Regions from separate parts of the Streptomyces sp. NPDC005070 genome, predicted to be linked through region 1. Evidence: riboswitches for the same ligand, from Rfam matches in the RefSeq annotation. Region 1 holds a riboswitch; each other region holds the start of a gene.

The links. Region 1 has a riboswitch for cobalamin ahead of ACWEBX_RS25760 (ribonucleoside-diphosphate reductase subunit alpha). Riboswitches for the same ligand answer to the same signal wherever they lie in the genome.
Region 2: linked by a shared signal. The riboswitch ahead of ACWEBX_RS24380 ((2Fe-2S) ferredoxin domain-containing protein) and the one ahead of ACWEBX_RS25760 (ribonucleoside-diphosphate reductase subunit alpha) in region 1 are both predicted to bind cobalamin.
Region 3: linked by a shared signal. The riboswitch ahead of ACWEBX_RS10525 (CbtB domain-containing protein) and the one ahead of ACWEBX_RS25760 (ribonucleoside-diphosphate reductase subunit alpha) in region 1 are both predicted to bind cobalamin.

What each region holds. Positions count from the first base shown of each region.
Region 1 covers NZ_JBSFZS010000084.1:24,885-30,034, forward strand. The annotation lists gene ACWEBX_RS25760 (ribonucleoside-diphosphate reductase subunit alpha) at 1-1,857, opposite strand, end outside; cobalamin riboswitch at 1,989-2,138, opposite strand; gene ACWEBX_RS25765 (GNAT family N-acetyltransferase) at 2,191-2,709, opposite strand; gene mctP (monocarboxylate uptake permease MctP) at 2,840-4,450, opposite strand; gene ACWEBX_RS25775 (DUF3311 domain-containing protein) at 4,447-4,710, opposite strand; gene ACWEBX_RS25780 (GntR family transcriptional regulator) at 4,867-5,150, opposite strand, start outside.
Region 2 covers NZ_JBSFZS010000076.1:18,047-23,196, reverse strand. The annotation lists gene allB (allantoinase AllB) at 1-405, shown strand, start outside; gene alc (allantoicase) at 471-1,595, shown strand; gene ACWEBX_RS24385 (3-oxoacyl-ACP reductase family protein) at 1,728-2,477, opposite strand; cobalamin riboswitch at 2,544-2,718, shown strand; gene ACWEBX_RS24380 ((2Fe-2S) ferredoxin domain-containing protein) at 2,783-3,157, shown strand; gene ACWEBX_RS24375 (tachylectin-related carbohydrate-binding protein) at 3,420-4,709, shown strand; gene ACWEBX_RS24370 (hypothetical protein) at 4,912-5,112, opposite strand.
Region 3 covers NZ_JBSFZS010000022.1:11,749-16,898, reverse strand. The annotation lists gene ACWEBX_RS10540 (DIP1984 family protein) at 1-103, opposite strand, end outside; gene ACWEBX_RS10535 (DUF6188 family protein) at 352-804, shown strand; gene ACWEBX_RS10530 (acyl-CoA dehydrogenase family protein) at 1,035-2,225, opposite strand; gene ACWEBX_RS10525 (CbtB domain-containing protein) at 2,468-2,689, opposite strand; cobalamin riboswitch at 2,728-2,867, opposite strand; gene ACWEBX_RS10520 (histidine phosphatase family protein) at 3,061-3,645, shown strand; gene ACWEBX_RS10515 (nuclear transport factor 2 family protein) at 4,215-4,607, opposite strand; gene ACWEBX_RS10510 (PadR family transcriptional regulator) at 4,690-5,150, shown strand, end outside.

The DNA of each region.
Region 1 (5,150 bases):
CGCGATCGAGGCGATGGTGGCGGTGGGCGCGATGGCCAGCAGCAGCGAGTTGCGCATGCCGACCGAGGCGATCCGCTCGCGCAGGGCCGCCCAGCGCTCCGGCCAGTTCAGCTCGACGTCGAAGTGGTCCGGGTGCAGTACGCCCCGGGCGGTACGGGTCTTCTCCCAGGCCGGGAGCGGTCCGTTGCGCTCGGCGAGGTCCGCGGAGGCCTCGTACGAGGCGAGCATGATCCGCTCGGCGATCCGGGTGGACAGGGCGCGGGCCTCGGGCGAGTCGAACGGGATCCGCAGCTTGAAGAAGACGTCCTGGAGGCCCATCGCGCCGAGGCCGACCGGACGCCACTTGGCGTTGGAGCGGCCCGCCTGCTCGGTCGGGTAGAAGTTGATGTCCACCACGCGGTCGAGGAAGGTCACCGCGGTGCGCACGGTGGCGTCGAGCCGCTCCCAGTCGATGTTCCCGCCGGTCACGAACGCGCCCAGGTTGACCGAACCCAGGTTGCAGACCGCCGTCTCCCCGTCGTCCGTGACCTCCAGGATCTCGGTGCACAGGTTCGAGGAGTGGACCGTGTGGCCCGGCTCCGCCGTCTGGTTGGCGGTGCGGTTGGCGGCGTCCTTGAAGGTCATCCAGCCGTTGCCGGTCTGCGCGAGGGTGCGCATCATGCGGCCGTAGAGGTCGCGGGCCGGGATGGTCTTCCTGGCGAGGCCCGCCTCCTCGGCCTTGCGGTAGGCCGCGTCGAACGCATCGCCCCACAGGTCGACCAGTTCCGGCACGTCGGCGGGGGAGAACAGCGACCAGACGCCGTCCTCGTTCACCCGGCGCATGAACTCGTCCGGGATCCAGTGCGCGAGGTTCAGGTTGTGCGTACGCCGGGCGTCCTCACCGGTGTTGTCGCGCAGCTCCAGGAACTCCTCGATGTCGGAGTGCCAGGTCTCCAGGTAGACCGCCGCCGCGCCCTTGCGCCGGCCGCCCTGGTTCACCGCGGCGACCGAGGCGTCGAGGGTCTTGAGGAACGGGACGATGCCGTTGGAGTGCCCGTTGGTGCCGCGGATCAGCGAACCGCGCGAGCGGATGCGGGAGTAGGACAGGCCGATGCCGCCCGCGTGCTTCGACAGGCGTGCCACCTGGTGGTAGCGGTCGTAGATGGAGTCCAGCTCGTCCAGCGGCGAGTCGAGGAGGTAGCAGGACGACATCTGGGGGTGCCGCGTACCGGAGTTGAAGAGCGTGGGGGAGGAGGGGAGGTAGTCCAGCCGGCTCATGAGCCGGTAGAGCGCGGTGACTTCCTCCACGGAGCGGACGGTGTCGTCCTCCGCGAGACCGCAGGCCACCCGCAGCATGAAGTGCTGGGGCGTCTCGACGACCTTGCGGGTGATCGGGTGCCGGAGCAGATAGCGGGAGTGCAGCGTGCGCAGCCCGAAGTAGCCGAAGCGGTCGTCGCCCTGGAGGTCGATCAGCGCGTCGAGGCGGGCCGTGTGCAGCCGCGCGAACGCGGCCGTGCGGTCGGCGATCAGGCCCTCGCGGTGGCCGACGGCGACCGACTCGGAGAAGGTGGTGACGCCCTGGGACGCGGCCTCCGCGGTGATGGTGACCGCGAGCAGACGGGCGGCCAGCCGCGAATAGGCGGGGTCCTCGGAGATGAGACCCGCGGCCGCCTCGGTGGCCAGTTCGCGCAGCTCGGCCTCGTCGGCGCGGGCGGACCGGCCGCGCAGCGCCGCCGCGGCGACCCGGCCGGGGTCGGCGTCGGGGAGGTCGGCGGTCAGATCCGTCAGGGTCCGCAGCAGCACGGTCCCGGGACCGTCGGTCTCCACCGGGGCCTGCGGCGCGGTCACTGAAGCCGGATCGGCTGGCGCGATGGTCACGTGGGCTCTCCTCGCTCGGCACGGGACCTTGCGGGCGGGCAGGGGCACACGGGAGCGCTTTCGGGCAGCAGCGCACCGCGTCCACCGGCCCATTCCGCGAGGCCCGGACGTCGTCGGCACCCGGGCCGGACGGCCGGGGCGCGCTGTCGGCAGGTCCTCGGACTGACGCGAGTACGGGCACACGCAGACGCGAACACGCACAAGTAACACCGTTGCGGGACAGTTCCGGATTCGCACCGGATTCCCCTGCGGCGACAGCGACCATGAGCATACATCTTGTGTCGGGCTCCGGGACTGCCCCCACATGTTGTGTCCGCTGGGTGTTCGAGAGCGCTACGGAGCGTGCCGGAGCGTCAACTCGTAAGTGAGCAGCCGGATGTCGTCGAGCTCCGGAAAAGGGTTCCAGTCGCGGTCCGGGGTGCGGGTGAAGCCGATGCGCTCGTAGAGGCGGTGGGCGCTCAGCATGGTGCGCTGGGTGGACAGCACGAGGCGCGCGCAGCCCTCCAGGGCCCGTGCCCGCGCGACGCAGGCGCGCACGAGGGCCTCGCCGGCGCCCCGGCCGCGCGCCTCCCGCGCGACCGCGAGCATCCGGATCTCGGCCTCCCCGTCGCGCGCCGAGTCGGCCATGGGGCCGCCGTCCGCCGCGAAGGTCACGCTGCCGAGCACCCGGTCCCCCTCGGCGGCGACCAGCACCTCGGCGACGGCCGCGCGCCCCGCGACGTCCCGCAGCCTTCCGAGGTACGCGTCGCTCTCCCCGAAGTCGAGCAGCCCGTCCCCGAGATAGGCCCGGGCCGCGATCTCGCCGATGGCGGAGTACTCCTCGGGCCGCGCCGGCCGGATGACGATGTCCATGCGGCGAGTGTGCCCGACCGGCACGGCGACGGGCCGCCGGTTTTCCTCCGGCGGCCCGTCGTTCACGGCTGTCGCGGCACCCGGCCCGAGGGACGGGTCCCTGTGGACCGGGACCGGTCCCCGGCGTCTCCTAGTGGCTCGCGTCCGCCGTCGCCGGCGGGAGTTCCGTCTCGACGCCCGTGTCGCCCGCGTCGGCCGTGTAGTCCCCGGGCGAGGTCTCGTCCACGCCCTCCGGGGCCTTGAGCGCCCGGAGGACGAATGTCAGGACGACGGTCACGGCCACGTTCAGGACGAACGCCGTCAGGCCGATGTAGCCGATCTCCCCGATGCCGGGGATCTCCTTCGAGCTGCCGCCGAAGTGCTTCTGCGTCGGGGAGGCCACCCCGTAGGCGGCGATCGTGCCGTAGAGCATGCCGACCGCCCAGCCGCCCAGCAGCGCCCAGCGGTGGAACCAGCGGGTGAAGAGACCGCCCACCAGCGAGGGGAAGGTCTGCAGGATCCAGATGCCGCCCAGCAACTGGAAGTTGATCGCGACGGTCTTGTCCATGGTCAGGACGAAGACCAGCGCGCCCACCTTCACCAGCAGCGAGACCAGCTTGGAGACCCGGGTCTCCTGCCGCGGGGTCGCGGCCGGGTTGATGAAGTCCTTGTAGATGTTGCGGGTGAAGAGATTCGCGGCCGCGATCGACATGATGGCCGCCGGGACGAGCGCGCCGATGCCGATGGCGGCGAAGGCGACGCCCGCGAACCAGTCGGGGAACATGTCCTCGAAGAGCTGGGGGATGGCGAGCTGGCCGTTGGTGACCTTCACGCCCGCCGCGATCGCCATGAACCCGAGCAGGGCGAGCAGGCCCAGCATCAGCGAGTACAGCGGCAGGATCGTGGTGTTGCGGCGGATCACCTCCCGGCTGCGGCCGGACAGCGTCGCGGTGACCGAGTGCGGATACATGAACAGCGCCAGCGCCGAGCCGAGCGCGAGGGTGGCGTACGTCCACTGGCCCGCCTCGGCGGGGACGATCCCGCCGGCTCCCGCGGCCGTGTACTTGGCGCCCGCCGCCTTGAAGATCTCGTCGAAGCCGCCCAGCTTGATCGGGATGTAGATGATGGCCACCGCGATCACGATGTAGATCAGGGTGTCCTTCACGAACGCGATCAGCGCGGGGGCCCGCAGCCCCGAGGAGTAGGTGTACGCGGCCAGCACGCCGAACGCGATGAGCAGCGGCAGGTCCTTGACGAACCAGTTGGCGCTGTCGCCGCCGCCCACGCCCATCACGTCCAGGACGGCCTGGATGCCGACGAGTTGGAGCGCGATGTACGGCATGGTGGCGAGGATGCCGGTGACGGCCACGGCGAGGGACAGGCCCTTGGAGCCGAAGCGGCCGCGCACGAAGTCCGAGGTCGTCACATAACCGTGCCGGTGGGAGACCGACCACAGGCGGGGCAGGAAGGTGAAGATCAGCGGATAGACCAGGATCGTGTACGGCACCGCGAAGAAGCCGGCCGCGCCCGCCGCGTAGATCGCCGCCGGCACGGCGACGAAGGTGTACGCCGTGTAGAGGTCGCCGCCGAGCAGGAACCAGGTCACCCAGGTGCCGAAGGACCGTCCGCCCAGGCCCCATTCGTCGAGGGTGTGCTCGTCGGCGGCTCTGCGCCAGCGGGCGGCCAGGAAGCCCATGACCGTGACGGCCAGGAAGAAGAAGATGAACACGCCGAGAGCGACGCCGTTCACACCGTCGTTCATGCTTCCGCACCCCCCTTCGCGGAGGTACGGGCCCGCTGGTCACGCCGCCACAACTGGTAGGCGATCACCGTCAGCAGGGTGGAGAGGGGTACCCACAGCAATTGGTACCAGTAGAAGAACGGGACACCGATGAACGCCGGGTCGGTCTTCGTGTAGGAGCCGACCCACAGCATCGCCACGAAGGGCGCGAGCAGGCAGAAGGCGATCACCACGCGTACCGGTGTCACCACTGGTGGTTTCACTTCGGGTAGGTCTGACATCGTGCGACTCCGTCCCCTCGTCGATCACCTGGGTAACGCGCAGGCAATCTAGGGGACGGTCCGGTTTTAGGGAACACCGCAGCGCGGCGGCGGTGTGGAGGGTTGGTGCACAGGGCACGGGGGCGTGCCCCGTGCCCGCGGAGTGCTCCGTACCGCTCAGTCCTGCGGACGCTTGAGGCGGGCGACGAACTTGTACCGGTCGCCCCGGTACACCGAGCGCACCCATTCCACCGGCTCGCCCTGCCGGTCGAGCGAGTGGCGGGAGAGCATCAGCATGGGCAGGCCCACGTCGGTGCCGAGCAGTCCGGCCTCGCGCGGGGTGGCCAGCGAGGTCTCGATGGTCTCCTCGGCCTCGGCGAGGTGGACGTCGTAGACCTCGGCCAGGGCGGTGTAGAGAGAGGTGTACTTCACCAGCGACCTGCGCAGGGCGGGGAAACGCT
Region 2 (5,150 bases), on a different contig from region 1:
TCCCCGTCGACCGCCGACCTCAAGACGGACGACTTCGCGACCGCGTGGGGCGGCATCTCCGGCCTCCAGTTGAGCCTCGCCGCCGTCTGGACCGAGGCGCGCGGGCGCGGCCACGGTCTGGAGGACGTGGTCCGCTGGATGTCCTCCCGCACGGCCGAACTGGTCGGCCTGGGCGGCAGGAAGGGAGCCATCGCGGCGGGACGCGACGCCGACTTCGCGGTGTTCGCCCCCGACGAGACCTTCACCGTCGACCCCGCCGCGCTCCAGCACCGCAACCGGGTGACGGCATACGCGGGCAGGACTCTCGACGGCGTCGTGAAGTCGACCTGGCTGCGCGGCGAACGCGTCTTTTCGGACGGCGAGTTCACCGATCCGCAGGGTCACCTGCTGACCCGTACGACCTGATCCCCGCCCCGACCTGATCCTTCCGCCCCGCGGCGGCCGACTCCCGAAAGGAACCCCTGATCACCGTGACGGCGACCCAGAGCTTCACCGGAGACGCGCATCCCTACGGAGGCGGTGACCCGTACGCGGACTACCGCACCGCCGAGTTCCCCTTCACCCGGTACGCCAACCTGGCGGACCGGCAGCTCGGCGCGGGTGTCGTCGCCGCCAACGACGAGTTCTTCGCCCAGCGCGAGAACCTTCTCGTGGCCGGGGCCGCCGCGTTCGACCCCGAGCACTTCGGCCACAAGGGCAAGGTCATGGACGGCTGGGAGACCCGGCGGCGCCGTGGCGCCTCCGCCGAGCACCCGTGGCCGACCGCGGAGGACCACGACTGGGCCCTGGTGCGGCTCGGCGCCCCCGGTGTGATCCGCGGGATCGTCGTCGACACCGCCCACTTCCGCGGCAATTATCCGCAGGCCGTGTCGGTCGAGGGCGCCTCGGTGCCCGGGTCGCCCTCACCCGAGGAACTCCTGGCGGACGAGGTGAAGTGGACAACTCTGGTACCGCGTACGCCGGTCGGCGGGCACGCGGCCAACGGATTCGAAGTCTCTGTCGAACAGCGCTTCACCCATCTACGGGTCAACCAGCACCCCGACGGGGGCATCGCGCGACTGCGGGTGTACGGCGAGGTCGTGCCCGACCCGCGCTGGCTGTCCGCCCTCGGCACCTTCGACGTGGTCGCCCTGGAGAACGGCGGACAGGTCGAGGACGCCTCCGACCTCTTCTACTCGCCCGCCACCAACACCATCCAGCCCGGCCGTTCGCGGAAGATGGACGACGGCTGGGAGACCCGCAGGCGACGCGACGACGGCAACGACTGGATCCGCTACCGGCTCGTCGCCCGGTCCGAGATCCGCGCCGTCGAGATCGACACGGCCTACCTGAAGGGCAACAGCGCCGGATGGGCCTCGGTTTCGGTGCGCAACGGTGACGACGGAGACGCGGGGGAGTGGACGGAGATCCTGCCCCGCACCCGGCTCCAGCCCGACACCAATCACCGCTTCACCCTCGCGGCACCCGCCGTCGCCACGCACGCGCGCGTGGACATCTTCCCGGACGGCGGCATCTCCCGCCTGCGCCTCTTCGGCTCCCTCACGGAGGAGGGGGCGTCCCGCCTGACGGCACGCCACCAGGAACTCGGCGGCTGAGCCGCCCGATTCCGCCCCCCGGCCGGGCGCGCCGCCGAGGCCCGCGCGGAGGCCGCCCGGGAGCGGCCCCCGCGGCGTCGCCGCGGTCCGTCCCGGCAGGGCCGGCCCTCCGCAGGGCCGGCCCCGGGGTCGTCACGCCGCGTGTCCGCCGTCCACCGCGAACTCCGCCCCCGTGACGTATCCCGCCTCGCTCCCCGCCAGATACGCGACGATCGACGCGACCTCGTCGGCGGCACCGAAGCGGCCCACCGCGGTCAGCGCGCTCTGGCCCGCCGCGTACGGGCCGTCCGCCGGGTTCATGTCCGTGTCTACGGGACCGGGATGGACGATGTTGGCGGTGATCCCGCGGCCGCCGAGTTCCCGCGCCAGTGCCTTGGTCAGGCCGATCAGCGCGGACTTGCTCATCGCGTAGAGCGTCCCTCCCGGACCGGGGACGCGCTGCGCCATGCAACTGCCGATCGTGACGATCCGCCCGCCGTCCCCGAGGTGCGGCGCGGCCGACCGGGAAGCCAGGAAGACCCCCCGGACGTTCACGTCGAGCACCCGGTCCACGTCCGCCAGGGTCAGGGATGCGAGCGGACCCAGGACCCCCACCCCGGCGTTGTTGACGAGGACGTCGAGCCGCCCGAACTCCGCGACGACCCGGTCCGCCACCGTGCCGGCCTCCGCCGCGTCGGAGGCGTCCGCGCGCAGGGCGAGCGCCCTGCGCCCGAGCGCCTCCACACCCCGTACGACGTCCTCCGCGGCCTCCTTGCCGCTCACATAGGTGATGGCCACGTCCGCGCCCTCGCGGGCCAGCCGCAGCGCCGTCGCGGCCCCGATACCCCGGCTCCCGCCGGTCACGAGGGCCACCTTGCCGTTCATGTCTCGCTGAGAAGTCATGGACCCATCCCAGCCGCCGAAGCCGCGCGACACCGGCGGCGAACGGACACCGACATCGGTGGATGACATGATGATCGGCGACATAGGGCGACGGCGGAACGAGGAAGCCGGTGTGAATCCGGCGCGGTCCCGCCACTGTGACCGGCGAGCGAGCAGCACGGGCCACCACCCCGACCGGGGTGCGGGGGCGGAGCGTTCGGGATCCGGGAGCCAGGAGACTCACGCGGTCGCCTCCTCGATCAACACCGGGGCGGATCTCCCCGGGTGGGGAGTGGTGGGCTGTGCCCAAGACGCCGTCGGAAGAGATGCCGGGCGAGTCCGTGGGGGTGGGCGGACCCGTGCCGTGCCGGGTCGTCGTGTGCCGGGACTGCTGCTGCGGCAGTCCCAAGGTGACCGGAGTGGATCACGCCGCGCAGACCGCGCGGCTGCGCGCGGAGGTACCGGTGCGCGTCTCCGCATGCCTCGACGTGTGCGACCAGGCCAACGTCATCGTCGTACAGCCGTCCGCCGCGGGCCGGGCCGCCGGCGCACGGCCCGTCTGGCTCGGACTCGTCAACGACCCGGACGCGACCGAGGACATCGTGGCCTGGGTGCGCGCCGGCGGTCCGGGAGTGGCTCCGCCGCCGGACATCCTCGACCTGTACACCTTCGCCCCGCCGAGGCGCCCGGCGGATTCCTGAGGCCTGCGCACCAACACGGCCGACCGGCCCCGGGACGCCCGAGTGTGGCGTCCCGGGGCCTTTCGATGCCCTGTCAGGACGTAACAGGCCAAGGACGTTTGCGTCCAGCCGATCTCTCTTCCACCCCTCGTGACCTGCGGCGAAAGTAGTTCTTGCCACCGGGCGACACACCCGGGACGACCTCCACGGCTGCACCTGCAGGGCAGCCGGGCGGTCGGTGACGTGCCTTCGCCCGTTCCCCTTCCACACCGCAGGAGAGATCATGAAGTTCAGCCACGCCGTCCGCCGTACCACCGCAGCCGTCGCCGCCGTCGGCGCGATGTCCCTCGGCATGGTGGCCACCACCGCCGGCGCCGCCCACGCCGTCGCGTCGTGCTCCGGTGACGTGTCGATGTACGGGACGCTGTCGGACGGCCGGCTGACGTACACGCAGATCGCTCCGGACACGGGCAACCGCGTCAAGACGCTCATCGGCCCGAACCTCGGCTTCACGCCCAAGGCGATGGCGACGCTCAACTTCAACACGGTCCTGGTCACGTCGACCACCGGCGACCTCTACCGGGTCGACATCCAGACGAACAACACCTCCCTCGGGGTCGCGGGAGTCGTCAAGATCTGGGACGGCGGCTGGACCTTCGACAAGATGGTCTACGACGGAGCCGGCCACCTCTACGGAACCGTCGACGGCCAGCTCCACCAGTACCTCGTCTCGCAGCCCAAGCCCGCCGGCTCGGCCCACATAGGCCAGCACGTCGTGATCGACACCGGCTTCGTCCTCAAGACGCTCGCCGCCGCGGGCGACGACCGCATCGTCGCCTCGACCGCGGACGGCCGACTGCTCAGCTACAAGATCAACGGAGTGGACGACTGGGACCTCTCCGTCCTCAAGGCGAGCGGCTGGTCGGCGGTCGACTCGCTCTCCTCGCCCGGCGGCGGCCTCTACTACGGCCGAACCAACGGCGGCATGTACTGGTACTCCGACGCCGACCCGACCGACGGTGACGGCAGCGACGTCACGTACCACTCCGACGACCCGGTGGACGCCTCCGGCTGGACCCAGAGCCTGCTGTCGGCCTACGCGAACAACTGCGCCTACGTGCCGTCGGCGCCGCCGAAGTCCGTCCAGGGCGGCACCATCTACCGCAGCGAGGTCATGGACCGGGCCAAGAACTGGTACACCCGCAACGTCCAGTACGACCAGGGCGCTTCCGCCGTGGACGTCGACGGCGACCACTCCTACCGCACGGACTGCTCCGGCTTCGTCTCCATGGCCTGGCACCTCACCAACTCCCTGACGACCGAGACGCTTTCCAGCGCGAGCACGCAGATCAGCAAGGCCGCCCTCCTGCCCGGTGACGCGCTGAACGACTACTCCGAGCACGCCGTCATCTTCGCGGGCTGGAAGAACCAGGACACGGGCACCTTCTACTACTACTCCGAGAGCAGCCCGGCGACGGACATGAACTACTCGACCGCGAACATCAACAGCGGTGACATCAGCGGCCACCCGGCCTCGGACTACGTCGCCCTGCGCTACAAGAAGATCGCCTGACGCCCCACCCGACGCCTCGAAGGCCCCGCCGATCCCCGGCGGGGCCTTCGAGGCGTCCGCACACCGCCCGCGCTCGGAGATGTCCTGGCCATGCTCCGGCTCACGCCGAAAAGGGCGGCGCCCCCTCGGTTCGAGGGGGCGCCGCCCTTTCAGGCCGACGGGGCGCGGCCGTGGCGCGTGGCGGTCGGTCGCGGCGGGCGGCCTACTGCCAGCCGGCGTCCGCCGGAGCGACCTGCCGGCCGGCGTCCGTCGGAGCGACCTGCCAGCCGGCGTCGGAGGCGAGAACGGAGGAGGCCGGAACCGCGTCCGCCGTGGACCGGTGCGTGACCACCGGGGCGGCGAGAGCCGCGGCGACGACGAGGGAGGAGACCGCGGCGGCCTTGGCGATGCGGGTACGAAGCATGGCTGTTTCCGTTCCTTCCGGGACGAGATGCGGTGTCC
Region 3 (5,150 bases), on a different contig from region 1:
TCTCCCCTTCCTGGTACCGCGCACTGTCGACGACGCGCGCTCGCAGCTGTTCTACACGGCGCGTCGCCTCCGCACGTTCTGCCAGTGCCTCAGCAAGCTTCACTGTCTCCACCTCCCCCTCCATGAGCCCGCACGAGTATACGAGTGCGAACCAGCTCATACGCACCTGGATTTTGATCCGCTGGAGCCCTGATGTCCCGTCGCATCGGAGCTGTCTCTGGATCTTGTCCTGAGCTGCTGGTTCGCCAAGTGGATTGAGAACACACCTCGCCGGATTCTCAACAGGCGTGGCTTCGGCGGAATCCCTGATGACCGTCCGTCGCCCTCGGCTGGGCCGTGCATGGTGGGGTGATGAGCACCGAAGCAGAACCGGTCGAACACGATGACCGGTGGATCTTGAATCTCCGAGGGCGGGGCGTTGCTGGGATTACTGTCGATTACCGCCTCACGCTGGCCCTCGCCGAAGGTTGGGAAGTCGTACTCGAAACGCCTGCTCGGCTCTCATCCGGGCCGGCCCACACCAATCCCGGCGTGCTTCTGGTGCCGGAGACTCAGGACGTGGCCGCAGCCCTCCCGCTCTTGGGGACGAAGGTCGTCTCTGCGGTCGCCTTCAAGTCCGGCACGCTTCGGATGGTGTTCGAGGATGGCACGCATCTGACCTGTCCAACCGATGCGGCGTTCGAGGCGTGGCAGATCACAGGACCTGGAGGATGGCGGTTCGTGTCCCTGCCAGGAGGCGACCTCGGCGTCTGGTCCGCCTCTGCAGCGAATGAGAATCCGCAAGGTCGGTCTGCAGAGCATTGAGAATCTGCCAGCTGGAGTGCGACGGGACATCCGTTGTTTTCTCGGCGATTACTACGGGGACCCCTTAGCGCACGACGCAGTGAGAATCCGACAGCGCAAACGAGAAGCGGTGAGAATCCGACAACCTCAGTGCGACAGGACACGAGGCCTGGAACGCACCGGAGGGCTCAATTGATCATGGTGCCAACTATCCTCGGTATGTGACAACTAACGTCTGTGGTCACAGTCCGTCAGCGCCGCACCCGGGGCATCCCGAGCCCGATCCACGAGATGATCTCCCGCTGGATCTCGTTGTTGCCGCCGCCGAAGGTGAAGATCACGGCCGACCGGTAGCCGCGTTCGAGCTCGCCGTGCAGGACGGCGCCGGCGGAGCCCTCCTTGAGGACACCGGGGGCGGCGACGATCTCCATCAGCCAGGCGTACGCGTCCCGGCGCGCCTCGGAGCCGTACACCTTGACGGCGGAGGCGTCCTGCGGGGTGAGCGTGCCCTCCTGGACGGCGTTCACCATGCGCCAGTTGAGGAGTTTCATGGCGTCCAGCCGGGTGTGCGTGCGCGCGAGGAGGCGGCGCACCCAGGGCAGGTCGACGACGCGGCGGCCGTCGGCGAGCTTGGTCTCCATCGCCCAGCGCTGGACGTCGTGCAGGGCGCGGATGGCCATCGTGCCGTGCGCGGCGAGGGTGACGCGCTCGTGGTTGAGCTGGTTGGTGATCAGCCGCCAGCCCTTGTTCTCCTCGCCGACCCGGCGCGTGGCGGGGACGCGGATGTTCTCGTAATAGCTGGCCGTGGTGTCGTGCGAGGCGAGCGTGTTGATGATCGTGCACGAGTAGCCGGGGTCGGAGGTCGGTACGAGGAGCATGGTGATGCCCTTGTGCGGCGGGGCGTCCGGATCGGTGCGGACCGCGAGCCACACCCAGTCCGCCGTGTCACCGTTGGTCGTCCAGATCTTCTGTCCGTCGACCGTGTAGTGGCCGCTCTCCTCGTCGCCTTCCCGCACGGCCCTGGTCCGAAGCGCGGCGAGGTCGGTACCGGCGCCGGGCTCGCTGTAGCCGATCGCGAAGTCGATCTCGCCGGCGAGGATCTTCGGCAGGAAGTACGACTTCTGCTCCTCCGTGCCGAACCGCATGATCGTCGGCCCCACGGTGTTGAGCGCCATCAACGGCAACGGCACTCCGGCCTGGGCCGCCTCGTCGAAGAAGATGAACTGCTCCATCGGGCTCAGACCCCGCCCGCCGTACTCCTTGGGCCATCCGACCCCGAGCCAGCCGTCCGTGCCGAGGCGTCGGATCGTCTCGCGGTAGAAGCGCTTCTGCGCCGCCGGATCGCCGTAGCGCGCGTAGGCGTTGTCCGGTACCAACTCGGTGAAGTAGAGACGTAGTTCGGTCCGCAACCGCTGCTGCTCCGGCGTGTATTCGAGATGCACGGCGCCTCCTGCCTCCCCGGGCCCGACCTGACGGCGCACACCGTAGAACGCGTTCCAGAAATAGGGAATGCCGATGACGCCGACGCCTCCCGGAGGATGCCGGGCTGAGGGGCGGGGGGCGGCCGCTGGGCGCGTGCGCACACGCGAGGGGGCGGTGCCCGGTCGTCCGGGGACCGCCCCCTCGTGCGGGCCGGTTTCCCGGCCCTCGCGGAATATCGTGGCTCGTACGTTCCCCGCAGCCGTCAGTGGCAGGGGAACCCGAGCAGATGCCGGGCGTCGTGGACCCATTCGTGGACGTTCTCGCCGGAGACGAGGGAGGTGGCGCCCTGTTCGGCGCCGACGAAGTAGAGCAGGACCAGCATCAGGATGCCGAAGAACGCCGCCCAGGGGACGATCGCGCCGATGGGCAGCTTGGCGGGAACGGCGGTGGGCGTGGCGGTCGGCTGAACGACGGACTGCGCCATGGGGCAGAACCTCCCGGGGAACTCGCGTCCCATTTCGGTGGTGCACAGGACGACAGTCACGGGTCTGACTTGCCCGCGTCCGTCACCCCTGGCCGGAGTGACATGTGCCGGGCTTACAGTGGCGCGACCGTGCCGGATTTCCACCGGGCTTCCGCCGAACCGTCGTCAATATCCATGTGACGGTACCGCGAAGCCGCCGACCCGGCCAAGGGCGCATACCTCCGCGCTCCGTGCGCCCCACGGTTCATGGGGCAGGGAGGCAGGGAGGCAACTTGCCTGATGGGCCCGGGGGTTCCGCCTCCGCTCGGGCACGACACACCATGGTGGACCATGGAGCATCGTCCAGGTCCACGACCCAAGAGAGTGAAGGCATGACCAGCCGAGTGATCTTGATCTCCGCGGCGATCGGCGAGGCGCTGCGCGAGGCCCGCTTCGACGACGGGAGTCCGGTGGACGCCTCGGGCCTGCGGGCCGCCCGGGCGGCAGCCGACGCGGGCGCCGTTCCGGCGGGCGGGCGCCTGTGCGTCTCCCCCACCGTGCGATGCCAGCAGACCGCCGAGGCGCTCGGGCTCGAAGGCGCCGTCGAGGCACCGGAGTTGGCGTCGCTCGATGTGGGCCGCTGGCGCGGGGCGACGCTGGCCGAGGTGAGCGTGAAGGAGCCGGAGGCGGTGGCGCGCTGGCTCGCCGATCCGGCGTCGGCTCCGCACGACGGCGAGTCGGTGCGGACGTTCTGCGATCGAGTGGCGGAACACCTGGACGCTGCGGCCGGTTTCGACGGCCGAACCGTCGCCGTGGTGGAGCCCGAGGTCGTACGGGCCCTGGTGGTACGGGTGTTGGGCGCTCCGGACCAGGCGTTCTGGCGCGTGGACGTACCGCCGCTCACCGTCACGGAGTTGAGCGGGCGCGCGGGGCGCTGGAACCTCCGCGCAGGACGCCCGCTCGTCGGGTCGGCCTGACCCGGACGGCCCGGGGTCTGACCCGAGCAGACCTGGGCCGGACCGGGACAGTCCTGAGCCTGACCCGGGCGAACCGGGGCCTACCTGGGTGACCTGGAGTCCGACTCGGGCATGTTGCCGCCCGACACTCGCGGCTCGCGGCTTCACCGCAGTGTGGCGATGAAGTCCGTGCACGAGAGGGCGCATTCACGGCATTTCCGCGCGGCGGCCTCCGACCCCGGACACGCGTCGAAAGCCTCGGCACACTCCAGACAGACGTCCCGGCACCACTCCAGTCGAGCGCGGAGCTCCCGGTCGCTCGGCCCCGGATGACGGGACAGTACATGGCAGGTCGCCTCGCAGACCTCCGCGCACAAAATGCCCGAACGTCGCGCGGCCTCCTGCCGCTTCGGCCCGTCCGGATCCATGAGGCTCGCGCGCAGCGTGGAGGTCCTGGCACATTCGGCACAGGTCCGGGCGCACTCGAAGCGGTCCTCCAAGTACCGGAAGAGCTCCTGCTGTGAAGGCGTCGTCGTCACAACAGGCGGGTAGCCGGAGGGAGTCGGTTCAAACAGCGCGAGGCCGGAGCCTCACGCGCCGGCCGCTTCCCGGGAGATCTGCTCGAACTGCGCTCCCATGGCCTCGGAGAGCGCCTGCGCCGCCGACAACGGGCGGACCATCACCGTGAATTCGTCGATGAGGCCGTCCTCGTCGAAGTGCAGGAAGTCGCAGCCGTTGATCTCCTTGTCGCCCACCTTGGCCGTGAAGACGAGCGCGTGGTCGCGGCCGTCGGCGCCGGCGATCTCACGGACGTAGCGGAAGTCGCTGAAGACACGCCAGACTCCACGCAGGATGGCGGCGGTGATCGGCTTGCCCGGGTACGGCTTGAAGGCGACCGGGCTGGTGAACACGACGTCGTCGGCCAGCAGCTCCTCGACCGCGCCGAGGTCTCCGGCCTCCACGGCCTTGCGGAAGGAGTTCATTGCGCCCGCCCTTCTTACTCAACTAATTGATTAGGTGCGGATAAGATTAGTCCTGCGAGTGCGGGGCGTCTAGCCTTGCGGGATGGCATTGCGCAACGCGGTACTGGCCTCGCTCCTGGAGGGTGAGGCATCGGGGTACGACCTGGCCAAGGGGTTCGACGCCTCGGTGGCCAACTTCTGGATGGCGACCCCGCAGCAGCTCTACCGGGAACTCGACCGGATGGAGTCCGAGGGGCTGATCGAGGCCCGGGTCGTGCAGCAGGAGCGCCGGCCCAACAAGCGGCTCTTCTCCCTGACCACGACCGGCCTCGAAGCACTGGCCTCCTTCACCTCGGGGCCCGCGAAGCCCACCGCGATCCGCGACGAGCTGATGGTCAAGGTGTACGCACTCGACATGGGGGACGCGGACGCGGTCCGGGTGGCGATCGCCGAGCGCCTGGAGTGGTCGCGCGCCAAACTTGCGCACTACGAACGGATCGGCGCCCGCCTGCTCGACGGGCGCACCGAGGACGAGTACCTGGCCGAGGCGGAGCGCGTAGGTCC